DNA from 3 places in the Bradyrhizobium sp. AZCC 1578 genome. Region 3 is predicted to be linked to each of the others. Evidence: predicted binding sites of a transcription regulator. Region 3 holds the regulator's gene; each other region holds the start of a gene.
What was found. The regulator LexA, encoded in region 3, represses DNA repair genes until DNA is damaged. The targets are predictions, from matches to a motif close to TGTTCNNNNTGTGTTCNG.

Region 1: the regulator LexA is predicted to act here: its motif matches at 1,419-1,436, upstream of V1290_RS24655 (ribonuclease T2).
Region 2: the regulator LexA is predicted to act here: its motif matches at 1,851-1,868, upstream of V1290_RS33335 (three-Cys-motif partner protein TcmP).

What each region holds. Positions count from the first base shown of each region.
Region 1 covers NZ_JAZHRZ010000001.1:5,141,230-5,144,501, reverse strand. Annotated here, with positions in the region: gene V1290_RS24670 (DUF3617 domain-containing protein) at 1-320, opposite strand, end outside; gene V1290_RS24665 (hypothetical protein) at 423-728, opposite strand; gene V1290_RS24660 (hypothetical protein) at 893-1,354, shown strand; gene V1290_RS24655 (ribonuclease T2) at 1,480-2,160, shown strand; gene V1290_RS24650 (dihydrofolate reductase family protein) at 2,491-3,111, opposite strand; gene V1290_RS24645 (SRPBCC family protein) at 3,111-3,272, opposite strand, start outside.
Region 2 covers NZ_JAZHRZ010000001.1:7,018,535-7,021,806, reverse strand. Annotated here, with positions in the region: gene V1290_RS33350 (multidrug efflux RND transporter permease subunit) at 1-564, shown strand, start outside; gene V1290_RS33345 (invasion associated locus B family protein) at 625-1,191, shown strand; tRNA gene V1290_RS33340 (tRNA-Gln) at 1,639-1,712, shown strand; gene V1290_RS33335 (three-Cys-motif partner protein TcmP) at 1,901-3,043, shown strand; gene V1290_RS33330 (DUF5131 family protein) at 3,053-3,272, shown strand, end outside.
Region 3 covers NZ_JAZHRZ010000001.1:551,886-555,157, forward strand. Annotated here, with positions in the region: gene V1290_RS02860 (HAD-IA family hydrolase) at 1-190, shown strand, start outside; gene V1290_RS02865 (molybdopterin molybdotransferase MoeA) at 204-1,415, shown strand; gene lexA (transcriptional repressor LexA) at 1,623-2,324, shown strand; gene V1290_RS02875 (hypothetical protein) at 2,553-2,975, shown strand; gene V1290_RS02880 (hypothetical protein) at 3,063-3,272, shown strand, end outside.

The DNA.
Region 1 (3,272 bases), 4.6 Mb from region 3:
ATCTCGGCACGGGATTTGACCGTGATCCCGGCGACGCCGCAGACGGAATCAGTGACGTAGCCGGTTGCGGTCTTCTGGATATCCTGCTTGGAGCAGATCTCCTTGGCCAATGGCGACATTGCGGTGCTCATGCCCTTGTCGGTGGTCTCGTCGGTGCATTGGTGCATCGTCATCTCGGATGACGGCGAGCCCGTGCTCACCACTTTCATCTCCCACAGGCCGGCCTTGCGCACCGGCAACTCCACGGCGATAGCGCCGCTTTCCGGCAACAGAGCAAGCACACCAACGGCCGAACAAGATACAAGAAGCAGTCGTCTCATGGGTGGCCCCCGCTGAATTCTTCCAGAGATCGTCATCGCGAAGTGAACACACGCTCCGCGTGGCGAAAACATGTCCAGCCGGAAAACAGGTAGCGGCAGCGCTCAGTAAAGCGTGCGCAGCGGCCGCTCAGCGGCGCCATAGGGCACCCAGCGGCAGGCAAAGGAAACGTAGCCGCCGTAATTGGGCTGCACGCCGAGGAATTTCACCACCTTGCCGTAGCGGGCGCAGTGATCGACGGCGAGCTGGCGGGCGTCAGCCTGCATCGCGAGCGGATAGGCGATGATGCCGCCGGTGTCGTTGCCCTTGAACGGCGGTACTGTGTCGATATCCCACCAATGCGCCTGCGCCGGCGCCGCCGCCAGCATCCCGCCCATGGCAATCAGGCTCGCGGCCACAATTCTTCGCATCGCAGACTCCATTTCGCTCGAACCGCACCATAGTGTGCGCCGATGGCCGTGAAAAGAATGCTTGCGGCACGAGGCGGACTTGGCTGTCAGGTGTTGCCGCGCTGCACTTGACCTTGTCAGGGCTTCGCGGCACCGTCCATGCGTTGGCTTACTGGCGGATTCCCATGCGCAATTTGTTCACATCCTTGAGAGCACTCGGCCTGACGGCAGCGGCGCTCGCTTTGTTGGTCTCCAGCCAGGCCGCGCAGGCCGCCAACCCCATGGAGCTCAATTTCGGGTTGTTCGGCCCACGCTATGACGGCCGCGTCGCCGAATGCGAGCGGGCGCTATCGACGATCGCGTACCAGTTCCAGGAGAAAGAGAGCAAGTTCTGGAATTCGGCGCTGACGATTACCGGTTACAGCCGGATCCATGAAACCGCCTTTCGACCATGGCAGTCCGACAACATTCCGCGCCGCTACTGCAGCGGCGACGTGATGCTGAGCGACGGCAAGATGCGCACCGTGCACTACTCGATCATCGAGGATGGCGGCTTTGCCGGCTTCGGCCAGGGCGTCGAATGGTGCGTGACCGGGCTTGACCGCAACTGGGCCTACAGCCCCGGCTGCAGGGCCGCGCGGCCCTGATCGCCCTGAAATCCGGCAAGCGATCCCCGGCCGACTCGGGCCGATTGTGGGATTGATCCAATTTTGTTCTTGAAATGTTCCGACTCCCTGCTAGGCTCCCGGTAGTCGAGTAGAGGGGGCGTTCGATGCACGGGTCCATCATTATTTCGCGGCTTCTGATTTCGCTGGCTCTTGTTGTCGTCCTGGCCGGGACAGCGTCCGCACAAGACCGCCGGCAGAACGCGCCAGGCGAATTCGATTTTTATGTCCTGGCTCTTTCCTGGTCGCCCTCCTTCTGCGAGGCGGCGGCTGAGCGCGGCAATAGCGGGCGATCACAGGCCCAGTGCAGCCGCCCCTATTCCTTCGTGGTTCACGGCCTGTGGCCGCAATATGAGCGCGGCTTTCCCGAATATTGCCAGCGGCCCTCGCCGCGGCTCGATCGCAACATCATGACCTCGATGCTGGACCTGATGCCGGCGCCCGGCCTGATCTTCAACGAGTGGGACAAGCACGGCACCTGTTCGGGCCTTGGCGCGCGAGCCTATTTCGAGAGCATCCGGAAGGCGCGCGCGGCGGTAAAGATTCCCGAGGAATTCCTGCAATTGCCGGAGCAGAAGACCATCGCCCCCGGCGATGTCGAGGAGGCCTTTATCAAGATCAACCCGGGCTTGAGCAGTTCGGCGATTTCGGTGACCTGCTCGAGCCGGCGCCTGAGCGAGGTGCGGGTCTGCCTGAGCAAGGACATGGAATTCCGCGCCTGCGACGAAATCGACCGCCGCGCCTGCCGGCGTGACGAGGTGGTGATGCCGCCGGTAAGGGGCGGCTGAAGACCCGCTTACCGCCATGCCAGGCATGGCGGCCGCCTTGCGCAGACTGCCTAGAGTTGTCTGCGTTCCCGGTCATCCACGGCTTATCGTCATCTGCAAGACACGTGGATGGCCGGGACCTATCTGCAGCAAAACGTCGCCGACATTTTGGCCCTGATCCTGAGGCGTTTCGCGAAGCAGGACCCGTCTTCGCCATCCCGTCTTCGCCAAGGCTTCGCCGGGTTTTCAGGCCGAGATCGCAGCCCGAACGCTCGCCCTTCCTGACGATCAGAGCTTCGAGGAACTCACCGCGCTGCTGACCTCGGCGGGGAAGCGCTGAGGTCGAGACAGTTACCGCTCCCGGACTGCGTAGGTCAGGTGGGTCACCCGCCGCGTCGGCTCCGCGCGGACCGGCTCCAGGGCCACGCGGCCCGCGTCCACGCCCTCGAACAGGCGGATTCCGGAGCCGAACAGCACGGGTGAAAGCGCGATCGAGAACTCGTCGATCAGGCCAGCGTTCACGTACTCCAGAATCGTTGCGCCGCCGCCCGCGATACGGACGTCTCGGTCGCCGGCGGCCTCGCGAGCCTGATCGAGCGCGGACTCGATGCCGTCATTGACGAAGTGAAAGGTGGTCCCACCCAGCCGCTCCCAGGGGTCACGCTTCTCGTGCGTCACGACGAAGACCGGCGTGTGGAACGGCGCCTCCTCCGGCCAAGCCTGCTCGCCGGCGTCGAACATGCGCTTGCCCATCACGCTCGCGCCGGTGCGCTCGAACGTCTCCCGCACAATGTCGTTGTCGCGCCCCTCCTCGCCGCCCTCGCCGAGCTTCAGGTTCTCCCGGATAAACCGCTGCGGGAACATCCACTGCTGCAGTTCCATCCACTGCTGCCCCATCAAATCCTCGAGGGACTCGGGCGCGATGAACCCGTCCAGCGACATCGACACGCTAAAGAACACCCTCCCGGCCATCAGTCCTCAACTCCTTTTCGAACGATCTCGGTGACGTAGGCAGCCAGTTTGCTCAGGGTCTGCTGGCCGCCCTCGATCGCGTGGTACTTCTCGACCGCCTCGTCGCGCAGCTCCTTGGTGGGGAACACCGTGCGCATCTCGATCCGGGTCGCCGCGCCGTC
Region 2 (3,272 bases), 6.5 Mb from region 3:
CTGTTGATTCTCGCAGCGCTCGTGGTGGTGTACCTGATCCTCGGCATTCTCTACGAAAGCTACATCCACCCGCTCACGATTCTATCCACGCTGCCGTCCGCGGGCGTCGGTGCGCTCGCCATCCTGATGCTGTTCGGATTCGATTTCAGCCTGATTGCCCTGATCGGCATCGTGCTTCTGATCGGCATCGTGAAGAAGAACGGCATCATGATGGTCGATTTTGCGATCACCGCCGAACGCGACGAGCGTCTGGAGCCGGAGGCCGCGATCCGCAAGGCGGCGCTATTGCGATTTCGCCCGATCATGATGACGACGATGGCGGCGATGCTCGGCGGGGTGCCGCTGATGCTCGGCACCGGCACGGGATCGGAAATTCGCCAGCCGCTCGGCTATGCCATGGTCGGCGGCCTGCTCGTCAGCCAGGCGCTGACGCTGTTCACGACGCCGGTAGTCTATCTCTATCTCGACCGGCTTTCGAACGCGTTTGCCCGCTGGAGCCGTTCGACCGGTTCGCACCATGAGCATCCGGACGCACACGGCCCGGTCAAGCAAGCGGCCGAATGACTTGACTTTGCCCGGCAACCGACACATCCGGAGGTAGTGTTTCACTTCGGAGCTGGTTCATTGAAAATTTCAATCAAATTAGCGGTTGTTGCCGCGGCGCTATTCGGCATGTGCGGCCATGGCCAAGCCCAGGCGCTCAAGACCAAGAATGCTGCGCCCGCGGCGCAGGCAACGCCAGCTCCCGCCGCCGGCCCGGCCGAGGGCGCCAATACGCCTGCGCCTCCCGGCTGGGTTGCACGGTGCAGCAGCGCCAGCCGCGGCGCGCCACTCGAATGCGCGATCGAGCAAAGCGCCGTCCTGACCAAGACCGGTCAGTTGATCGTGCTGATCAATATCCGCGTATCGGCCGAAACCCGCACACCGGTCGGCATCGTGCAGTTGCCGCTCGGGCTCAACCTGCCGGCCGGAGCCAAGCTTCAGGTCGACGACGGCATGACGTCCGACCTGCAGGTTCAGACCTGCGAGGCACGCGGCTGCTACGCCAACATCCAGATTTCGCCTGACATGCTGGCCGCGTTGAAATCCGGCAAACAGTTGAAGGTCTCGTTCCAGAATATGGCCAAGGAAACGATTACGATTCCGATGCCGCTGGCAGATTTCGCCGCGGCATATGAGAAGATTAAGTAAAGGCAGGCTTGTCGCGACGGCGTCGCCCCACACAATATCGTCATTCCCCCCACCAAGCGCGGACTCCAGTACGCCGCGGCCTATCGATAGCTACTGCTGTCTCTGGGATACTGGATCGCCCGCATGCTGTTTAGCGCGGGCGATGATAGCTAGGATTGGCGCCTACTGCGGCGCTATCTCCGCCGAACCTACGCCGTCGCCATCCAGCTTCTGGTCGGCATGCATGCCGACCGTCACCTTCAGCAACCGCCCGGTGAATTCGAACGGCAACAAGTACCGCCCCGCGGCACCCTGCAATTCGTTGGAAAATGCCCCTCCTTCCACGCTTGCCAAGGCCCGGATCGAGCGAGTAGAACGGCGCACCAGCGAAAGCGGCGATTTGCAAGATCCCGCTCCAGCCGATTGCCCGGACATCCGTGTAAGGCATTGATGTCACTCAGCAATTCTTGGGGAATGGTGTAACGGTAGCACAACAGACTCTGACTCTGTTTGTCTTGGTTCGAATCCAGGTTCCCCAGCCATTGAAATCACTGAAGAATTTGGCGTTTCAATCCGCCCGGAAGTTTGTTGCGCCTGTTGCGCAAAATTCCTCAACAATTCCAGTGACTCCCCTCCACTCCCGGCTAGTCGGCGCGACAATGAAACGCGACACAACTAGACAGAACAAACAGGGAACGATATATTCAGTCGAACTACCGGAGTTGCGTGTATGATCACTTCGAATCTACTCGAAGCTGTGCAGGTGGCTCAGGTGGCGAACGATAAATTTTTTGATGAGCAACTGGATCAATCGGAAACCAAGGCGCGGATAATCCAAAAGTACTTTTACACTTGGGCCAAAGTCGTCGGACCAACCGCGAAGGCTCGGGACGGCAAGATAGCATACATTGATCTCTTTGCCGGACCTGGGCGTTACAAGGATGGCGCTGCTTCAACACCTTTGCTTGTTCTGGAACACGCAATAAACGACACAACCCTATGCGGGATGCTGGTGACGCTTTTTAACGATGCAGATGCAAATCATTCGTCGACGCTGCAGACGGAAATAGACAAGCTACCGGGGATAGAGAAGCTAAAATTTCGTCCGCAAGTCAATTGCAATGAGGTCGGCAAAGACGCCGAGAAGTTTTTCAATGAAACGCGTCTCATCCCCTCGTTCACTTTCTTTGACCCTTTTGGTTACAAAGGCCTTTCCCTCAAGATCGTGAACGGAGTGATCAAAGACTGGGGATGCGATTGCGTATTCTTCTTCAATTACGGTCGCATCAATGCCGGCATCTCCAATCCGAAAGTCGAAGACCATATGGATGCGTTGTTTGGTGAACAGCGCGCGCTGAGCCTTCGGGAAACTTTAAAAGGAAAGTCGCCGGACGATCGCGAAACCCTGATCTTGGAAGAGCTTTCGCAAGCAATAAAGGAAATGGGTGGAACCTTTGTTCTGCCGTTTCGATTCAAGAGGGGCAAGCGCACCAGTCACAGCATCGTTTTTGTGTCGAAGCACTTTCGAGGCTATGAGATAATGAAAGACATTATGGCGCGCGAAAGTTCAACAGAAGATCAAGGGGTTGCCTCATTTGCGTACTCGCCCGCGGACGCGTCGACGCCTCTCCTATTCTCGCTTACCCAGCCGTTTGACAAGCTGCTGACGGACCTGCCCACGGTGTATTCTGGCGAGACTTTGACCATGCGGCAGATTTACGAGGACCACTCGGTTGATACGCCCTATCTAGCCCGAAACTACAAGCAGGCGCTGCGGGAATTGGAAGTTAAAGGCAAAATAACCGCTGATCCGCCAAAATCAAAACGTCCAGGCAACAGCTTCGCCGACCACGTCAAAGTAACTTTCAAGTAGGAATCCACAATGGCCAGCAATTCACCGATAGAATGGACTGAGGCAACGTGGAATCCGGTCGGAGGATGTACCATCCTATCGCCCGGCTGTACGAACTGCTATGCGATGCGTCTTGCTCGTCGATTGGAGGCTATGGGCCAATCAAAATACGCGGGCACCACACGCGTGTCTGGAGGACGTGCAAAGTGGAATGGCAAGATCGTGCTGGATGAAGCGGCGCTCGGCATTC
Region 3 (3,272 bases):
CGGTTTGCGCAAACCCGACGCCGAAGCCTATGATCATGTGGTAAAAGCGATCGGCGTGCCGGCGTCGCGGATCCTGTTCTTCGACGACTCGGCTGCCAATATCGAAGGTGCGCGGGCGCGCGGCCTTTCTGCCATCCACGTGACATCGACGGATGACGTGGCGAGGGCACTGACCGCACTTGGAATTTGAGGGAGGTCTGCCCGTGGCGTTGATGCCGGTTGCCGATGCATTGTCTGCCATCCTCGCGGGCGCCGATCCCCTGCCCGAAGAAATGGTGGCGCTCGATGAGGCGTATCACCGCATTCTCGCACGCGACGTCGCCTCGCGGCGGACGCAACCGCCGCAAGCGATGTCGGCGATGGACGGCTATGCGGTGCGCGCAGCTGACGCCGCCGATGTCAGCGCGCGGCTAAAGGTGATCGGCGAGGTCGCCGCCGGCCGCCCGTTCGAGCGGAAGGTCGGCCCGGGGGAAGCGGTGCGGATCTTTACCGGCGGCGTGATTCCCGATGGCGCCGACGCTGTCATCATCCAGGAAGACACTGGCGTCGAGGGCGATCATATCACCATCACGGAAGCTGCCGTTCCGGGGCGGCATATCCGCGCCGCGGGCGTTGATTTCCGCGAAGGCGACGTCCTCCTCAAACGCGGGCGCCGCCTCACCGACCGCGACCTCTCGCTCGCCGCCGGCATGAACTACCCGGAGCTTGCGGTGCACCGCCGCCCGAAAGTTGCGATGCTGGCGACCGGCGACGAGCTGGTGATGCCGGGCGCAAGCCCTAGCCCCGGCCAGATCGTCTATTCCAACGGCTACGGCTTGCGGGCACTGGCGCGGGCCGAAGGGGCAGAAATCATCGACCTCGGAATCGCCGCCGACACCGTCGCCGCGACCACGGACGGCATCCGCCGTGCCCGCAAGGCCGACGCGGACATCCTGATCACCCTGGGCGGCGCGTCGGTCGGCGACCACGACCTCGTCAAGCGGTCGCTGGAAGCCGAGGGCGTCGCCATCGCATTCTGGCGGATCGCGATGCGGCCGGGCAAGCCGATGATGCACGGCAGGCTGGGCGCGATGCGGGTGATCGGCCTGCCAGGCAATCCCGTCTCCTCGTATGTCTGCGGCTTCCTGTTCCTGGTGCCGCTGATTCGCGCTCTATCGGGCCGCGATACCATCCATCACCTGCGCGAAAGCGCGCTGCTCGGCCGCGATCTCGCCGCCAATGATAAGCGCGAAGACTATCTTCGCGCCCGCCTCGAAGCCCGCGACGACGGCACGCTGGTTGCCGTGCCGGTGAACCATCAGGACTCGTCGCTATCAGGGAATCTCGCTGCGGCACGTGCACTTGTGATACGTCCGCCGTTCGCGCCGGCTGCCACAAAGGGTTCTCGTTGCGAGCTGCTCCGGCTGCCGGAATGACGCCTGAACGGTGTTCCCCCAGCACCTTGGGCCGGAACCGCAATGCGTTCACCTGAAATTAAGTGGTTGCGGAACACATATCGAACATATAGTGTCCGTTCATGATTTGTTTCGACTGCTAGTGTCTTTGATCGAGAGTTTGGGGACTCCACGATCCGGGCGCTGAAAATTCGGAACGAGACGACGCCAACCGGGGGATTGCTCGCGATGCTTACGCGCAAACAGTACGAACTTCTGCGTTTCATCAATGAACGGCTGAAAGAGGCCGGCGTGCCGCCCTCCTTCGATGAGATGAAGGACGCGCTCGATCTGCGCTCGAAATCCGGAATCCACCGCCTCATCACCGCACTGGAGGAGCGTGGCTTCATCCGTCGCCTGCCCAACCGCGCCCGCGCCATCGAAGTCATCAAGCTGCCCGAGCTCGCAGCCGCCGCCAACAGCCGCCGCGGCTTCACGCCGAGCGTGATCGAGGGTACGCTTGGCAAACGCACAGTGAGCGCGCCGGCCGCCGAGGACGACGGCAATCGCCCGGTGGCCGTGCCTGTCATGGGCCGGATTGCCGCCGGTACGCCGATCGAGGCGCTGCAGACCCGCAGCCACACCATCAGCGTACCGCCGGACATGCTCGGCTCCGGCGAACATTACGCGCTCGAAGTGCGCGGCGATTCCATGGTGGACGCGGGCATTCTCGACGGCGACATGGCGCTGATCCAACGCAACGAGACCGCCGACACCGGCGACATCGTCGTGGCGCTGATCGACGAGGAGGAAGCCACGCTGAAGCGCTTCCGCCGCCGCGGCGCCTCGATCGCGCTCGAGCCCGCCAACACCGCCTATGAAGTCCGCATCCTGCCGCCGAACCGGGTCCGGATTCAGGGCAAGCTGATCGGGCTCTACCGCAAATACTGACCCGTTATGCCGTCCGGGCCGTGACGGAAAAGAGCCTCGGCCCGCGGCCGGGGTTTTTTGTTGCGCGTTTGGAACCAACGCCCGTTAGCGCGTTTGTGAATGTGGCGCAGTGCGCCAGTCGCAGAATTGCCCAGAAACGAGAAAAGGCTCTGCGCCATGTCCACTCTGATAGAGGCCTGTGCCTCCTTCTAGACACGGGTCAGCTATCTCAAACGAGGGAGCCATCCGATGTGTGACTATAGCCTGCATGCTGTGGCTACGCGGCCTGCCGAGGTCGGCGAGACGCTGATCACCACGACATTCCGCGGTACATCGACCCGCGGCTTTGCGTCGGAACGCGAGCCTGCAGTGGCGGTCTGCATGCTTCCCGGCACCGAACTGGCGTTCGCTGAGGACGTCAAATACGACAACCGGTGGATCTGGACTCGAACCACCGACTGGCGGGTCGGCAAGTTCAATCAAATCGACCCCCATATCTCCGACCGTCACCATGACGCGATCGAATTTCCCGACGGAAGCCATGTGCTGGTGACGCAGCTTTGCGAAGGCCAGCGCGCGACCGTGCTGCAATTGCCGGTGGTCCAGACCGGTGGCGAACGCGCGCCGAAGGTGACGGAAGCGCGTCCGGCCGAATCGATCGTGACCGGATAAACGCCCACGCGCATATGATCCGCCGGCCCAAGGCCGGCGGATCATGGTGGTACATTTTTCAGAACTCGGCACCGCAGGGGGCAGTCGGTGGTCAACAAGGTAACGTGGCAAAAAGCCGGGCGCGTCACTGAGCCCGGGCGGTACATGTTCAGGTACGGCTGGCTCACCATCACGGCCGAGGATCTCGCAATCTGGCAACAATTCCCCGACGCATCGTTCACGCTGGTCGCTCTGCCGTCGGCGCCCGACGCGCCCGAGGAATTCCATCTCGGCGCGTTCGAAATTCCAGCCAAACCC